One region of the Ligilactobacillus salivarius genome, then DNA from elsewhere that is predicted to be linked to it. Evidence: predicted binding sites of a transcription regulator. Region 1 holds the regulator's gene; each other region holds the start of a gene.

Region 1 (3,862 bases):
TATTTTCTTTCTTTCCAACATCTGTTAGCTTATTCTTTCCCTTTTCTTTAGCCCATTCAGGTAATTTCTCTTTAACAATTACATTACTTTTGCGGCCTTTTGAATCTTTTTTTGTCGCTTTGCGTTGTAGTGATTTTTCTCGAGTGAAACTTTTAACGTAAGTCATCGCTTCTTGAGCGTTTTTTATTTTTTTCTTTGTCCAATCAGCAGCAATTCTTTCAAATGTTCCTTTTAAGATGGTAGAACTATCTTGAACAACTAACAAATAATGAATTAAAACATTAATAACTTCATTTGGTAACATCTGCTTTTCTACCAATGTTTTTACAGCATACCTTTCATTAGCAGTGACAAAACTTCCTAACTCATTTTTTAGAATCTCTAAAAATTCTAATGGAACATAGGCTTTAAAAGCATTAACTAAAGGATCAATATTCTTATCTTTTTCGTCATCTTTAGCTTTAGCCGTTTCTACTATCTTGTTTTTCTTAAAGTTTCTTCGAATTCCGCTATCAAAATTTTTTTGAGCTAATTTTTTAAATTCATTATAATCAATCTTATTATTTGTTACATTAATTGCTTTTTCTAAAAGTTTTACTAATTGAAATTCATCTATACCATAAACTAATTTGACACTTTTAATAATATCTAAGTGATTCATAACATCATCTGAACTTACATATGAGTTCTTTATGAAATCACTAAAAACTGTCATGTCTAATGACACCTTTTGACGATTAATAAGAGATTCATCATTTAAAATCTTACTATTATTTAATTGAGCTTGTAAAACAATATTATCTTTATTTAAATTAAATACATCAAAAAATTGCTTTGTAACTTCTTTTTTATCATGATAATTATTATCAAATTTATTCCATAAAGATAATTTTTTAAATTTTTCATTTCCAACCATTTCTAATAACGCCGTGCTTAATAAATCATCTGTAAAAAATTTCACTTCGTTTAATGGTTTTTGAAGTTCATAGATATGATACTTACCTAATTTATCTTCACCTTCAAATGTTTTTATAAGCCCCGTAGCCTCAAGTTTCAAACGTGCATCATATAACTCAGGAATACTTATCCCTAAGCCATCTATAATATTCTTATTCAGTTTTCTCTCACTTAATATTAATTTAGGGTCAATTTCAAAACGTAAATATGAATATAATGCTACCGCTACAATACCTATTATTGGCTGATACAGCACTTGAACAATTTCAATATCATGATTATCTATATAGGTAGATGCAGATACCAAATATCCATCTTTTGGTGATAGTTTATTCAATGCGCTATCCATAAACTCATCCTAATCTTTCGAATTATTTTCTTCACGATCCATTAATTCCCTTAATTCATCAGCAAAGGCGTGCATATCTTTAAATTCCCTATAAACACTCGCATATCTAATATAGGCAACTTCATCAACATCAGCCAATATTTTCATTACATATTCTCCAATTAATTGGCTTGAGACTTCGGTTCCTCCAACAGAGCGTAGTTTATTTTCAACTTTATCAACTATTTCTGTAATTTCATCTATTCCTACAGGACGTTTTTCAGCAGCTCTTACAATTCCCCTTAGCAATTTTTCTCTTTGAAATTCTTCCCTTGTTCCGTTCTTCTTAATAACTAATAAAGGGGTTACTTCGACTCTCTCAAATGTTGTGAATCGATATCCACACTGCTCACATTCTCGGCGTCTTCTAATGGCATGTCCATTATCCGCTGGTCTACTATCTACAACTCTAGAACCGTTTTTATGACAATTTGGGCATTTCATAGTTGTAGCTCACCTCATTTCTCTAACATTAAATTATTTCTCTCTAGCCATTCTATCACTTGATTATGAGTATCTTCAATACTTCTTGAATTATCAATGACAATATCAGCTTTGGAATTTCTTTCTGCACTATCTAATTGAGCAGATATTCTTTTCAACGCTTTATCCCTAGTTAGTCCATCTCTTTGTATCAATCTTTCTATTTGTAATTCTTTGGGAATGTATATGACCATTGTAAAATCACACATCTTATCATATCCACCTTCAAATAACAAAGGAATATCTAAGATTAATACATCTGCACCTTGCTTTTTATAATATTCAATTTGATTAATTATTTCTGTGCGTATTTTTTTACTCAATATTTTATTAAGTAACTCTCTTTTGTCCTTGTTTTCAAAAACTATTTCACCTAATTTTTTTCTATTTAAACTTCCATCAGATTGTAAAATATCATTTCCAAAAAAATGACTAATTTCTTTTAAACCTTCTGTATGTGGCTCCACAACTTTACGAGAAACTTTATCAGCGTCAATAATTGGATATCCCATCTCTTTTAAATATGTGCTAACAGTTGTCTTTCCTGAAGCTATTCCGCCAGTTAATCCTAAAATTTTCATAATTTTACCACCTGACACTTAGGACAAAAATGTGTTCCTCTCTGACCTACAACAATTCTTTGAATTGGTGTTCCGCATCTCTCACAAGGATCCCCTGTTCTTTGATAAGCATGTAAGCTAAACTGAAATCCTCCAGAATGTCTAAATGCATCTGTATATGATCTAATTGTAGTTCCTCCGGCTTCGGTAGCTAACGCTAGTTCTTTAATAATATTATCTCGTAAAACTTCAATTTCCTCTTTAGTTAATTTATTTGCCGGTGTTTCAGGATGAATTTTACTCATCCACAACACTTCATCTGCATAAATATTTCCCAAACCTGCCACTATCGTTTGATCTAATAAAGCATTTTTTATAGCTTTTTTTCTCCTTTTCAAATTTTTAGAAAAATCTTCAACTATAAAGGTTTCCTCTTTAGGTTCTGGTCCTAATTTAGCTAAACCAGCTGTTTGCATTTCCATTCCCGTTTTAACCAATTGCATCCTGCCAAACTTTCTAACATCGTTATATCTAAGTGATGTCCCATCTGTAAAATCAAATACTACGTGGGTATGTTTTTCAACTTCTTTTGTACTTGGTTCAACGAAATATTTCCCTTCCATTCTCAAATGGGAAATCATTGTCAAATCACTACTAAATCTAAATAATAGATATTTCCCACGTCTATCAATTTTTTTAATAGTTTTATTTGTTAGTTTTTCTATGAATTCTGTCTCTTCATTAATTATAGTTTTAGAATACAACACTCTAATATCTTTTATTTTTTTATTTAAGACTAGTTTCTCTAGTCCTCTACGTACTGTTTCAACTTCTGGTAATTCAGGCATTATCTCACCTTCCTACTTCGTATCAAACCAAGTTTGTCCATGCTTACTTTCAACTTTTAACGGTACATCCAGCTTAACTGCTGAATCCATAACTTTTGGAACCATATCCTCTAATAATGGAATTTCTTCTGTTGGTGCTTCAAAGATTAATTCGTCATGTACTTGAAGTAGCATTTTTGCTTGCAAATTCTTTTCTTTTAACATTTCTTGCATATTAATCATCGCAACCTTAATAATATCAGCTGCACTACCCTGAATTGGTGAATTCATAGCTGTTCTTTCAGCAAAAGAGCGTAAATTAAAATTACGACTCTTTATATCAGGTAGATATCGTCTTCTGTTAAAAATAGTTTCTACATATCCATTTTCTTTAGCAAATTCAACAATTTTTTCCATATAATCTTTTACGCCAGAAAATGTATCTAAATAAGTATCTATAAATTGTTTAGCCTGTTTTCTTGATATCCCTATATTTTGTGATAAACCGTAATCGCTAATACCATATACAATTCCAAAATTAACAGCTTTAGCTTGTCTTCTCATATTAGGAGTTACTTCATCTGGACTATCTACATTAAAAATTCTCATCGCTGTACTTGCGTGAATATCCATACCTTCCTTAAAAG
Region 2 (3,862 bases), 800 kb from region 1:
TTCATCCTTCCAACCTTGCAAGAATGAGCGACAACCCATTGGCGCTTTGAAACTACCTGTTAACTCTTTAATCTTGTCGTACATTAAAACATCAGGATACATTCTCTTAGTAGCACATTCAACTGCCAATTCTTTGATGTCGTAGTTAGGATCTTCAGGCTTCAAATTTACACCTTTCTTGATTGTGAAAACCAACTTTGGAAAAATAGCAGTTCTCTTTTCTTTACCCAATCCAGCAATTCTAATTTTCAAAATTGATTTTTGAATTTCTCTTTCAATCCATGAAGTTCCCAAACCGAAGCCTAAAGTAGTAAATGGTGTTTGACCTTGTGATGAAAATAGTGTATTAATCTCATACTCTAATGCTTGCATCGCATCATAAATATCTTTTTTAGTTCTTTTAACTGCAAAAGCCTTGATTTTATCCTCATCAGTGATAAATTCTTCACTTTCCTTCAAGTGCTTGTGATAATTCTTCATCGCAAATGGTGCTAAAACTTCATCAATTCTATCAGCAGAACAACCACCATATTGAGAAGAAGCAACGTTGGCGATGATTTGTGCCATTTGTGCTGTTGCAGTTTGAATAGAATGAGGGCTTTCCACTTCTGCATTACCAATCTTAAATCCATGGGTCAACATTTCTTTAAAGTCAATTAAACAACAATTAGTCATGGGACTCCATGGTGTATAGTCCAAGTCATGATAATGAATATCACCACGTAAATGAGCCTTAGCAACGTGTTCAGGCATCATCTTCAAACCTAGTGTCTTTCCAACAGTTCCGGCTGTTAAATCACGTTGCGTATTAAAAACTTTACTATCCTTATTAGCATTTTCATGAACTAAACTTGGATCCTTTCCTTGAAGTCTAGCTAGTCTTTCTGTTGGATTTGTTTGTTCTTCCCATTTTTCTTCATCTTGTTTACGATATTCTATGTAAGCTTGAGCTTTATCATCTAAACCTAGCTCTTTTAACGTATCTACAAAAGCAGTTGCTACTTCCTGTGCACTTACTTCGTCTTTTCCTACTAATTTATTTAGTATTCCACTAATTACATTTTCTTGGATCTTACCCGATAAATCCATTGCATTTAGTACTAATTTTAATTTATATAAAGCAAAGGAAAATTTTACTCCATCTCTTTTAATAAAGTAACTTGGTACTTCTTTTATAACTTTTATACTATTTTTATCTGTTTTCAAATCCAACATGGTACATTTTCCTTTCTTTCATTTAATTATACTATATATATTACACGTTAACTCCATCTAATACAATATATAGTGTCAAAAAATAAAATATCACACTATATATAGTATACAATCTATTGAATAATATTTTTTCTCAAACTTGCGTTATAATAGGACATATAGCAATTATTGGTGGTGAGAAAATGGAATTAACTGAAATCAAAGAAAAAACTTTACAAGCACTTAATGAGTTGCTTGAACAAGCTAATTTAAAAAAAGATGATATTTTTGTACTAGGTATGAGTACTAGTGAAATACAAGGACAACATATTGGTAAGCATTCAAATATTGATATCGGTCGCACAGTCGTAAATACAATCAACGATCGCCTTAAAGAAATAGGTGTACATCTTGCAGTTCAAGGTTGTGAACATTTGAACCGTGCTTTAGTTGTTGAAGAAAGTGTTGCTGAAAAGAATAATTTGGAAGTTGTCACAGTTTATCCGTCTCTACATGCTGGTGGAGCTGGTCAAATCGCAGCATTTGAAGCTTTTGATAACCCAGTAGAAGTTGAACATATCACTGCGAAAGCTGGTATGGATATTGGGGATACTTCTATTGGTATGCATGTAAAATTTGTACAAATTCCCGTTAGAACAAGTGTTACTGAAATTGGCAAAGCCCATGTTACGTTCTTGCGTTCACGTCCTAAATTGATCGGTGGTCAACGCGCTAAATATACTTGGGATCCATTTAATTAATATAACAGCGTCAAACTAGATTTTTATCAAGTTTGACGCTGCGTTATTTTATCGCTCATTACGGTACGGAACACGCCATGGTAACAAAACAGTGACCTCTAACAATTTAGTGAAAAGTTATACTGTGTTCCCAGAATCCCTAATTTAACCGTTAAGAAACGATAGTTTTAGGTTAAGTTAGGATAAAGACATAATTCTATTAAGAGTTATCACGTAATTTAACATGAGTTTCTTGTATAATTTTTTCTAACTTTAAATAAAAGATCTACCGGATAATTACCTGATAGATCTTTCATTAAATTTATGCTGAATATTTGACAAAAATTCTCCCCCACATAATATGGGGAACACCTACCTTTAACTAAAACATAATCTAATTCTTTTACAAAATCAGAACGTTTTCTAAATTTATGAAGAATATAATGTTCAGAAAATCCAGGATGATATTTATTCCAAAAAGCTTCTCTTGTAAGATTCTCTACTTATTTCCATTCTTCTTTATTTTCCATAGAATACGATTTCACCTCTAAAAATTTTATTAATTAACACTACACATAATAACATTTAACTGTTTATTTTTTTATACTTTCTAGTAGTTCATAAAAAGACGGCACTAAATCTCGTTAATATTGAGCTTAGTGCCATCTATTATAACTATTTTAAGAAAAAATTTCGTTACTTAATATATCACATCAATTTTTTAACGTTTTCGAATAATCTCCCATACTCCAAGAATAGACGTCAAAAGTAATCCAATAATCGAGTAAATGGTCCCTACTTTATTTCCAGTTTGTGGAAGTTTATTTTGAAAGACCTTAGACTTAGTATCCATATTTTTTAATTCAGGTGTAGCTGTCTTCCCTTTTGCGTTTGTGATGTTTTTTGGAGTTGGACTAGTTGTAGAAGTTTCTGGAGTTGGATCATCTGTCACTTCTTCTAATTCTTCTACTATTGCTGGTTCATCTGCTCGATAGTAGATATCTACCACTGCGTCCAAACTTTCTGAAGTTACTTCTACTCCATCTACTGTGCCTGGAATTGCTGTGTAGCCTTCTTGTTCTGGGGCTGTAAAGCTTTCCCAACGACCTACGGTCCATGGTCCATACTTCTTCTCGTCGCCGCCTGCTACACTCGTATACTTCCTTTCCAAGGTTACTGGCTGTCTTGTTGTTTGAACTTCACCATTTGGCAAGTGTACATTAATTGTTCGTGTGATTGTCTTTTCTTCTTTTCCTTCTACTATTGCTGGTTCATCTGCTCGATAGTAGATGTCTACCACTGCGTCTAAACTTTCTGAAGCTACTTCTACTTCATCTACTGTACCTGGAATTGCTGTGTAGCCTTCTTGTTCTGGGGCTGTAAAGCTTTCCCAACGACCTACGGTCCATGGCCCATATTTCTTCTCGTCGCTGCCTGCTACACTCGTGTACTTCCTTTCCAAGGTTACTGGCTGTCTTGTTGTTTGAACTTCACCATTTGGTAAGTGTACATTAATTGTTCGCGTGATTGTCTTTTCTTCTTTTTCTTCTACTATTGCTGGTTCATCTGCTCGATAGTAGATGTCTACCACTGCGTCTAAACTTTCTGAAGTTACTTCTACTTCATCTACTGTACCTGGAATTGCTGTATAGCCTTCTTGTTCTGGGGCTGTAAAACTTTCCCAACGACCTACGGTCCATGGTCCATATTTCTTCTCGTCGCTGCCTGCTACACTCGTGTACTTCCTTTCCAAAGTTACTGGTTGTTTTGTTGTTTGAACTTCACCATTTGGCAAGTGTACATTAATTGTTCGCGTGATTGTCTTTTCTTCTTTTTCTTCTACTATTGCTGGTTCATCTGCTCGATAGTAGATATCTACCACTGCGTCCAAACTTTCTGAAGTTACTTCTACTCCATCTACTGTGCCT
Region 3 (3,862 bases), 680 kb from region 1:
CGTTTTTATACAGAATCATTGAAAGAATTTAAGTTAACTTACCCACAATACATCACATTATTGGTATTATGGGAAGAACAACGCCCAATGATGATCAAAGAATTAGGTGAACGTTTAGGCCTAGATACAGGTACTTTGACACCATTATTGAAACGTATGGAAAAAAATGGTTGGGTAACTCGTGAACGTACAGGTGAAGATGGACGTAAGGTATTTGTTTCCTTAACAGACTACTCAGTTAAAATGGAAGCAGAAATTAAATCACACGTACAAGATTGTTTTGAAAATATTGATATGACACAAGCAGAATATAAGAAGAACGTTGAGCTTGTTAAAGAAATTGGGGACAAGATTTACGATAATAACCGTGAATTAGAAGAACGCCAAAGAAGAAGATTACGTTCATAATTGAAGATGTTAAAAGGCTATGTAGCTTACCAATGTTAAGCTGCATAGCCTTTTAAATTACCATACGAATGAGAGCTAATGAGATAATCCCCACAATAACTGTGACCAAAAGATTTTTAGAAATAATAGCACTGATTAAGGTTGGCAAAGATGCCAGAAGATTTTCCCAGTTAATGTTAGGAAGATGTCCCAAGTGTTGAGTGAAAAGTTGACTAAACCACAAGGCAGACATAATAACAATTGGAACGAAGCTCAGATATTCAATAACAATTGCTGGTAAAGAGAATTTCTTAAGTAAAATAAATGGCAGTACTTTTGAAAGCCACATTGCAAATCCACAACCAATGATTGTGAGTAAGACATAATTAAAAGAGGACATGTTTCAACACCATCCCTACTGCACACCCTAATAATGTGACAATAATAATTAAAAGATTGCTAGGTATAAAAATAAGTCCTAAATAAACAAGGATAAAGGTAGCAACTACTACTAAAAGCTGTAGACTTAATTTTAATGACTTATCAGAAATCATTTGTAGGTATAACAAACCTATAAACATAGCTACCAAGGCAAAATCGATTCCTAGATTAGTGGGATTTTCGATAAAATTTCCCACTAAAGCACCTAAAACTGAAGAGAAAAACCAGACGAAGTATGCGAACCAATTGGCTGTGTCAAACCAAGCAAAATTGAGTTTATTATTTGTATAGTTGAGTTTATTCATTGCCAAAGCAAAGCTTTCATCTGTTAACAAGGATCCAATTAGGATATTATGTAACATACTATCGTTTTTGAAGTATTTAGCAGTTACTAAACTCATTAAAATCATACGTGAATTAACGAGAAAAGCAGCTGTAATGATGGAAATAATAGGACTATGTACTAACAGCATACTTACGATAATAAATTGTGCAGATCCTCCGTAGGCAATCAAGCTCATAAGACCAGCTTGCAAAGCCGACAAACCAGCGGCTTTACTAACAATCCCAAAAGCAATTCCAATACCAATATAGCCGAATGCAGTAGGAAGCACTTCTTTAATTGCTGTTTTACGATTAAGTTCAGCATTCATAAATAACACCTTCTTAAAAAAATATATAAAAAACTACCAGTAACATGATAATACTGGTAGTGAAAAGAGTTTAGATAACTGGGCGATTAGCTAATTTAGGCATCAATTCATTGAAATCATAATTTGCTAAATCAGATAATTCACCTTTGCTTGCGTCAAAGTAAGCTGTAAGAGCTTGAGAAATCATGAGATTTAATTCCTTTTCAGCATCGAATTGAACTACAATGACAGGTGTATTAGTACCAAAAGCAAGGCCAATTTCAAAAGCTGTACCAGAATCAGCTTCGTTATCACTTTCTTCTTTCTTATAATCAATAATTGCAACTACAGCATCAGCCGTGTAAATATTATTGATATCAAGAGTAAAAGTAGCTTTTTGCCATTCTAGTGATCCAAATTCAGCATGTTCATATGAATGTTCTTCAGGTACAAAAATACTAGATACAGTCTTATTAGTTTCAAGAGCTTCTTTTACTTGATTGATACGTTCGTGTTGGCCGTCACTGAAAAATGGAGCCGCAAGATAAATTTTTGCCATTACAATTCTCCTTAAATATGTATATTAATTAATGATGATACAACATATGGTACCTTAATATTATTTTAAATACAAGATACCGAAAAATAATTCTTTATTTTTTAGATCAAGATGTGTATTATTATATAGGATAGTCTGGTTTATACCAGAACTTTATTGAAATGCTGCTGCGTGTAGCATATTTTTTTGCTCGCAATTATGGATATTATTTAGAAAAGAAAGGATGCTTCAATCATTTTGATTACATTATCGGGTATTATTGGCTCTGGCAAGTCAAGTTTAACAGAAATTTTAGCGAAAGAATTAGGGACTAAGGCATATTACGAACCAGTAAAGGATAACCCTGTATTACCAATTTTTTATAAGGGAAATGAAATTGCTGCTAAAAAGCGTGCTGAAGGGGATAAGGAAGCAACTAATCCATATGCTTACTTGTTACAAACATTCTTTTTAAATCGTCGTTTTGCGATGATAAAGAAAGCTATGCAAGATGATAACAACATTTTGGATCGTTCAATTTATGAAGATGAAATCTTTATGCGTATGAACACTGAAATGGGAAACGCAACTCAAGTAGAATATGATATCTATAAGAGTTTATTGCACAACATGATGGAAGAATTACCACTTGCTTCACATAAAAAATCACCTGACTTGATGATCACAATCAAAGTTTCATATGAAACAATGATTAAGAGAATTGAAAAACGTGGTCGTGATTATGAATTAATTGAAAAAGATCCTTCCTTGGTAGATTACTATCAAAGACTATTGAAGCATTACGATATCTGGATGAAGGAATATGATGCTTCACCACTTTTGATCATTGACGGTGATAAATACGACTTTATGGAAAGTAAGGAAGATCGTGTTCAAGTTCTAGAAACTGTAGAAAATAAATTGTTAGAGCTAGGTAATATTAGTGAAGAACAATTTGAACATTTAAGAAAGAAACATCAAGCATTTTTGAATTAAGAAAACTAGGAATCGGGCTTTAGGTCCGATTTTTTTTATATTATTAAAATCCATTAAATATTGATACATTTTTATTAAAATGTCGAATCTCTCTTTTAGTGACGACAAAAAAGTTTATAATATATATTGAAAACGTTTTTAAATAGTTTTGTGAGGTGATCTTTATGTTGAAGAAAAAAGCTATAATGATAGGTGCTGGTCTAGCAAATATGGCTGGTGCAGTTTATTTGATTCAAGAAGGAAATTGGAATGGTAAAGATATTACTTTCTATGCTTTAGATACACATGGTGCTAATGACGGATCTACTGCTTCTGAAGCTGCTGAAGAATATTGGAATAAAAATCATCCAATGGAAAATACAAAGGGATTTATTGCTCGTGGTGGACGTATGTTAAACTATCGTACATACGTTGATTTGATGGATTTATTGGACAGAATTCCTTCAGTTACAGAACCAGGCATGACGGCTGCTGAAGATACACGTGATTTTGATAGTAAACATCGTACCTATGATAAGGCTCGTTTGCTTCAAGGAGGCAAGGGAATCGTTGATGGTCACAAGCTTGGTTTAAATAACCTAGATAGAATATTACTTTCACGTTTAGTGATGATGCCTGATAATCAAGAAGAAAAATTAGATAATGTGACAATTGCAGAATATTTTGAAGATTCACCACATATTTTCCAAACTAATTTCTGGTACATGTGGGAAACAACTTTTGCATTTAGAACACAATCATCAGCTCAAGAATTAAGACGTTACATGCATCAGATGATTTATGAATTTACTCAAATTGAACATTTAGTAGGGGTAAATCGTACACGTTACAACCAATATGAAAGTATTATGTTACCACTAATTAAGTA
Region 4 (3,862 bases), 670 kb from region 1:
AGTCATAACTTCAACAGATTTACCGAAGTTAGGTGATGCCATAAGGTTAACAATATTAGTAGAACCTAAGTTACAGCTAATATCTGTCCCTAGAACTTCATATTCTTGACGATTATTAATTACTGAAGCACGTTGAACTTGTAAAATTTCGGAACATAAATTACTCATAACAATTTTTCCAGAAATAGGATTTACTCTATTAGCAGTATCTATGTTAATAACATAAGGATATCCAGATTCTTGTTGTAACTTAGAAATTTGTTCTTCTAAATCACGAGCTTTAATAACTTTCTTAGGAATATTTGGATTAGCAACCATATTATCATATTCTTTAGTGATATCCACATAAGAAAATGGTTTGTGGTAAACACGTTCAACTCCCCAAGGATCAAAAAGATACATGTCTTCATTTTTAGCTACTAATTCGTAGTATTTATCTGGAACTACTAATCCTAATGAAAGGGTCTTTACACGAATTTTTTCATCAGCATTTTCTTTTTTAGCAGATAAAAATGCTTCTATATCAGGATGGAAGACATTTAAATAAACAGCACCAGCACCTTGACGTTGACCAAGTTGGTTTGAATATGTAAAGCTATCTTCAAGTAACTTCATAACAGGAACGACACCAGATGCAGCTCCATGAATTCCTTTAATAGGAGCACCAGCACCGCGTAAATTGGAAAGATTAATACCAACACCACCACCAATACGTGATAATTGTAGGGCAGAATTAATATTTCTTCCGATTGAATTCATGTCATCAGTCATTTGGATTAAGAAACAAGATACCAGTTCTCCACGGCGTTTACGACCGGCATTCAAGAAACTTGGAGTAGCAGGTTGATATCTTTGATGGATTAATTCATCAGCTAATTCTAAAGCTAATTTTTCATCTCCATCACCAAAATAAAGAGCGTTAGTAGCAACTCTATCTATAAAGTTTTCTAAATAGTAGGCATTATCGTCAGTTTTTAAAGCGTACTGAGCATAAAATTTATATGCTGCCATAAAAGTTTTAAAATGAAAATCTTCTTTTTTTAGGTAATCATATAATTTTTCGATAAATTCAAATGAATATTTAGAAATAAACTCTTCTTCATAGTAGTTATTTTGAATTAAATAATTAATTCGTTCCTTAATTGAAGAAAATTGTTTAGTATTAGGCTTAACATTTTCATTTAAAAAGGCTTCAAGAGCCTCTTTATCTTTTCCTAATTGGATTTGACCATTTACAGGAATATTTATTTCATTATTTAAATCAAAATAAGTAACTTTACTAATATCAATGTCCTTTAGACTCAAGTTCCTTCACCGCTTTCTTAAAATTTGAAACATCAGTAGGAGTTCCATTAAATTCAAATGCATAAATTAATGGAACGTGATATTCGTAAGATAGATTTTTTGCTGTAAAGATAAATAATTCAGCAAAGTTACGATTACCAGTTCCAACAATTCCTTTAAGATAATGACTATTATTTTGATACTCTAAAAAGTCATTTATGGGTTCTGTTATCTGTTTATCATAAGTAGGTGTAATTAATACAAAGGGATCATTTACTTCAAAAAAAGGATTGGCAGCATCTATTTCAAAATATTCATAGTTGCTGCCTAATTTTTTGATAAATCTTTTTGTTTGTCCAGTTACCGTGAAGTAAACTATTTTCATTGAGCAATCAACTTCTTCAATAAGTCTGGACGGAAACCATTTACGATAGGGGAATCATTTTCTTCCAACACAGGTACAGCTTGGAATCCCTTGTTCTTTAAATAGTCAATATATTCAGGATTTTCAGAAATGTTGTGTTCTTCAAACTCAACGTTATGTTGTTTTAAAAATTTTTTTGTCATTTTACATTGAATACAATTGTTTTTAGTGAATAAATCTAATTTCATAAAAACTACCTCCGTAACTTCTTGTGTATTTAGTATACAATATATAGAGAAAAATTCAAGTCTAACTACACCATATATTGTGGGTTTTTAATAATAGTGTCCGACATGTTGTGTTAATGGGAATTTTGGTAAAAACAATAATTTGCTAAGGTAGAAAAAAATGCGTATTATTATAGATATAAATTACAGGAGAAAAAGACAATGACTAATTATTATTATTCTTCAAACCCAGACGTAGAACATAAAGAAAAAAAGTGGAATTTCGAATTGCTGGGAAATAACATACATTTTACAACAGATAATGGAGTTTTTTCAAAAAATACGGTTGATTTTGGTACAAGAGTACTATTAGAAACTATTGATGCTAATTTAGATTTAGATAATAAAAAAATACTAGATATGGGTTGCGGCTATGGCCCTATTGGATTGTCAATAGCAAAAGCATATCCAAATAGTCAGGTAGATATGGTAGATGTCAATGAACTAGCCCTTGAATTAGCCAAGAAAAATGCAGCAAATAACAATATAAATAACGTTAAAATTTTTAAATCTAGTCAATATGAAGATATTAATGAAACTGATTATGATTTGATAATTACAAATCCACCTATAAGAGCGGGAAAAGATGTTGTTCATGGGATTTTAGCAGGATCAAAGCAACATCTAAATCTCGGTGGCAGTATTGTAGCTGTAATTCAAAAGAAACAAGGTGCACCTTCTGCAATAAAGAAATTAAATGAAGTATTTGAAAATTGTCAAACTCTAAATAAGAAGAAGGGATATTTTATTTTACAAAGTGAAATGATTAAATAGCGAGGTGATTTTCTTGCCATTGACTGATGAACAAAAAGTGAAATTTATGAAAGAAGCTTTATTTGAAGCAAAATTAGCAGCTAAGATTGGAGAGGTGCCAATTGGCTGTGTAATTGTAAAAGATGGAAAAATCATTGGGAGAGGGCATAACTTAAGGGAACATAGTCAGAATGCTACACTACATGCAGAAATGTTAGCCATTGAGGAAGCAAATGAAACAGTTAATAGTTGGAGGTTAGTCGATACTCAACTTTTTGTAACATTAGAACCTTGTCCAATGTGCAGTGGAGCGATTATTAATTCAAGAATTCCTGAAGTATATTATGGTGCATCTGATCCTAAAGCAGGAACTGTAGGAACATTGATGAATTTACTTGAAGATAGCAGATTTAATCATCAATCATTTGTAGAAAAAGGAATTTTAGAAAATGAATGTGCTTCTATTCTGAAAGATTTTTTTAAATCAATTAGGAAAAAAATGAAGAAAAAAAGAAAAAATCGAGTGAAAGACTAGATATTTTTGACTAATTCGTGTATCATAGTATTTGCCGCAAGGCCTTGAGGCAATGTTGTCTTTGTGAAGCGTGTCAGGTCCGGAAGGAAGCAGCACTAAGCAGAGTTCGCATGTGCCTTAAGTTAATATGAAATGTTAACTCTCGGTTTTGTTCTTGGAGCAACCGAGAGATTTTTTTTGATGAATTTTGGAAGGAGGAGTCTCTTTGAGTTATCAGGCTCTTTATCGAGTTTGGCGTCCACAAAGATTTATGGATCTAGTTGGTCAAGAAATGGTGACCAAAACTCTGAAAAATGCAATTATAACTCACCAAACCTCGCATGCTTACTTATTTACTGGTCCTAGAGGAACTGGTAAGACATCTGCAGCAAAGATTTTTGCCAAGGCTATAAATTGTCGCTTTTCAAAAGAAGGTGAGCCTTGTAACGAGTGTGAAACATGTAAGGCCATTACGGAAGGGCGTTTAAATGACGTTATTGAAATAGACGCGGCTTCTAATAATGGTGTAGAGGAAATTAGAGATATTAGGGATAAAGTAAAGTATGCGCCCACAGAAGCTGATTATAAAGTATACATTATTGATGAAGTTCATATGTTATCAACTGGTGCATTTAATGCTTTGTTAAAGACCCTTGAAGA

What was found. Region 1 encodes NrdR, which represses ribonucleotide reductase genes. Its sites were predicted from a motif close to ACACNATATATNGTGT; they were not measured.
Region 2: the regulator NrdR is predicted to act here: its motif matches at 1,308-1,323, upstream of nrdD (anaerobic ribonucleoside-triphosphate reductase).
Region 3: the regulator NrdR is predicted to act here: its motif matches at 2,057-2,072, upstream of PTA89_RS08375 (deoxynucleoside kinase).
Region 4: the regulator NrdR is predicted to act here: its motif matches at 1,964-1,979, upstream of nrdH (glutaredoxin-like protein NrdH).

The regions. Positions count from the first base shown of each region.
Region 1 is NZ_CP117983.1:586,447-590,308, reverse strand. Features, by position in the region: gene PTA89_RS02810 (DnaD domain protein) at 1-1,306, opposite strand, end outside; gene nrdR (transcriptional regulator NrdR) at 1,316-1,789, opposite strand; gene coaE (dephospho-CoA kinase) at 1,804-2,409, opposite strand; gene mutM (DNA-formamidopyrimidine glycosylase) at 2,406-3,236, opposite strand; gene polA (DNA polymerase I) at 3,249-3,862, opposite strand, start outside.
Region 2 is NZ_CP117983.1:1,386,419-1,390,280, forward strand. Features, by position in the region: gene nrdD (anaerobic ribonucleoside-triphosphate reductase) at 1-1,215, opposite strand, end outside; gene PTA89_RS06830 (TIGR01440 family protein) at 1,398-1,955, shown strand; gene PTA89_RS06835 (mucin-binding protein) at 2,656-3,862, opposite strand, start outside.
Region 3 is NZ_CP117983.1:1,710,423-1,714,284, reverse strand. Features, by position in the region: gene PTA89_RS08395 (MarR family winged helix-turn-helix transcriptional regulator) at 1-408, shown strand, start outside; gene PTA89_RS08390 (AzlD domain-containing protein) at 461-787, opposite strand; gene PTA89_RS08385 (AzlC family ABC transporter permease) at 774-1,481, opposite strand; gene PTA89_RS08380 (nucleoside 2-deoxyribosyltransferase) at 1,552-2,019, opposite strand; gene PTA89_RS08375 (deoxynucleoside kinase) at 2,257-2,994, shown strand; gene PTA89_RS08370 (oleate hydratase) at 3,159-3,862, shown strand, end outside.
Region 4 is NZ_CP117983.1:1,255,605-1,259,466, reverse strand. Features, by position in the region: gene nrdE (class 1b ribonucleoside-diphosphate reductase subunit alpha) at 1-1,305, opposite strand, end outside; gene nrdI (class Ib ribonucleoside-diphosphate reductase assembly flavoprotein NrdI) at 1,286-1,669, opposite strand; gene nrdH (glutaredoxin-like protein NrdH) at 1,666-1,896, opposite strand; gene PTA89_RS06215 (class I SAM-dependent methyltransferase) at 2,098-2,709, shown strand; gene tadA (tRNA adenosine(34) deaminase TadA) at 2,723-3,223, shown strand; RNA gene ffs (signal recognition particle sRNA small type) at 3,265-3,350, shown strand; gene dnaX (DNA polymerase III subunit gamma/tau) at 3,429-3,862, shown strand, end outside.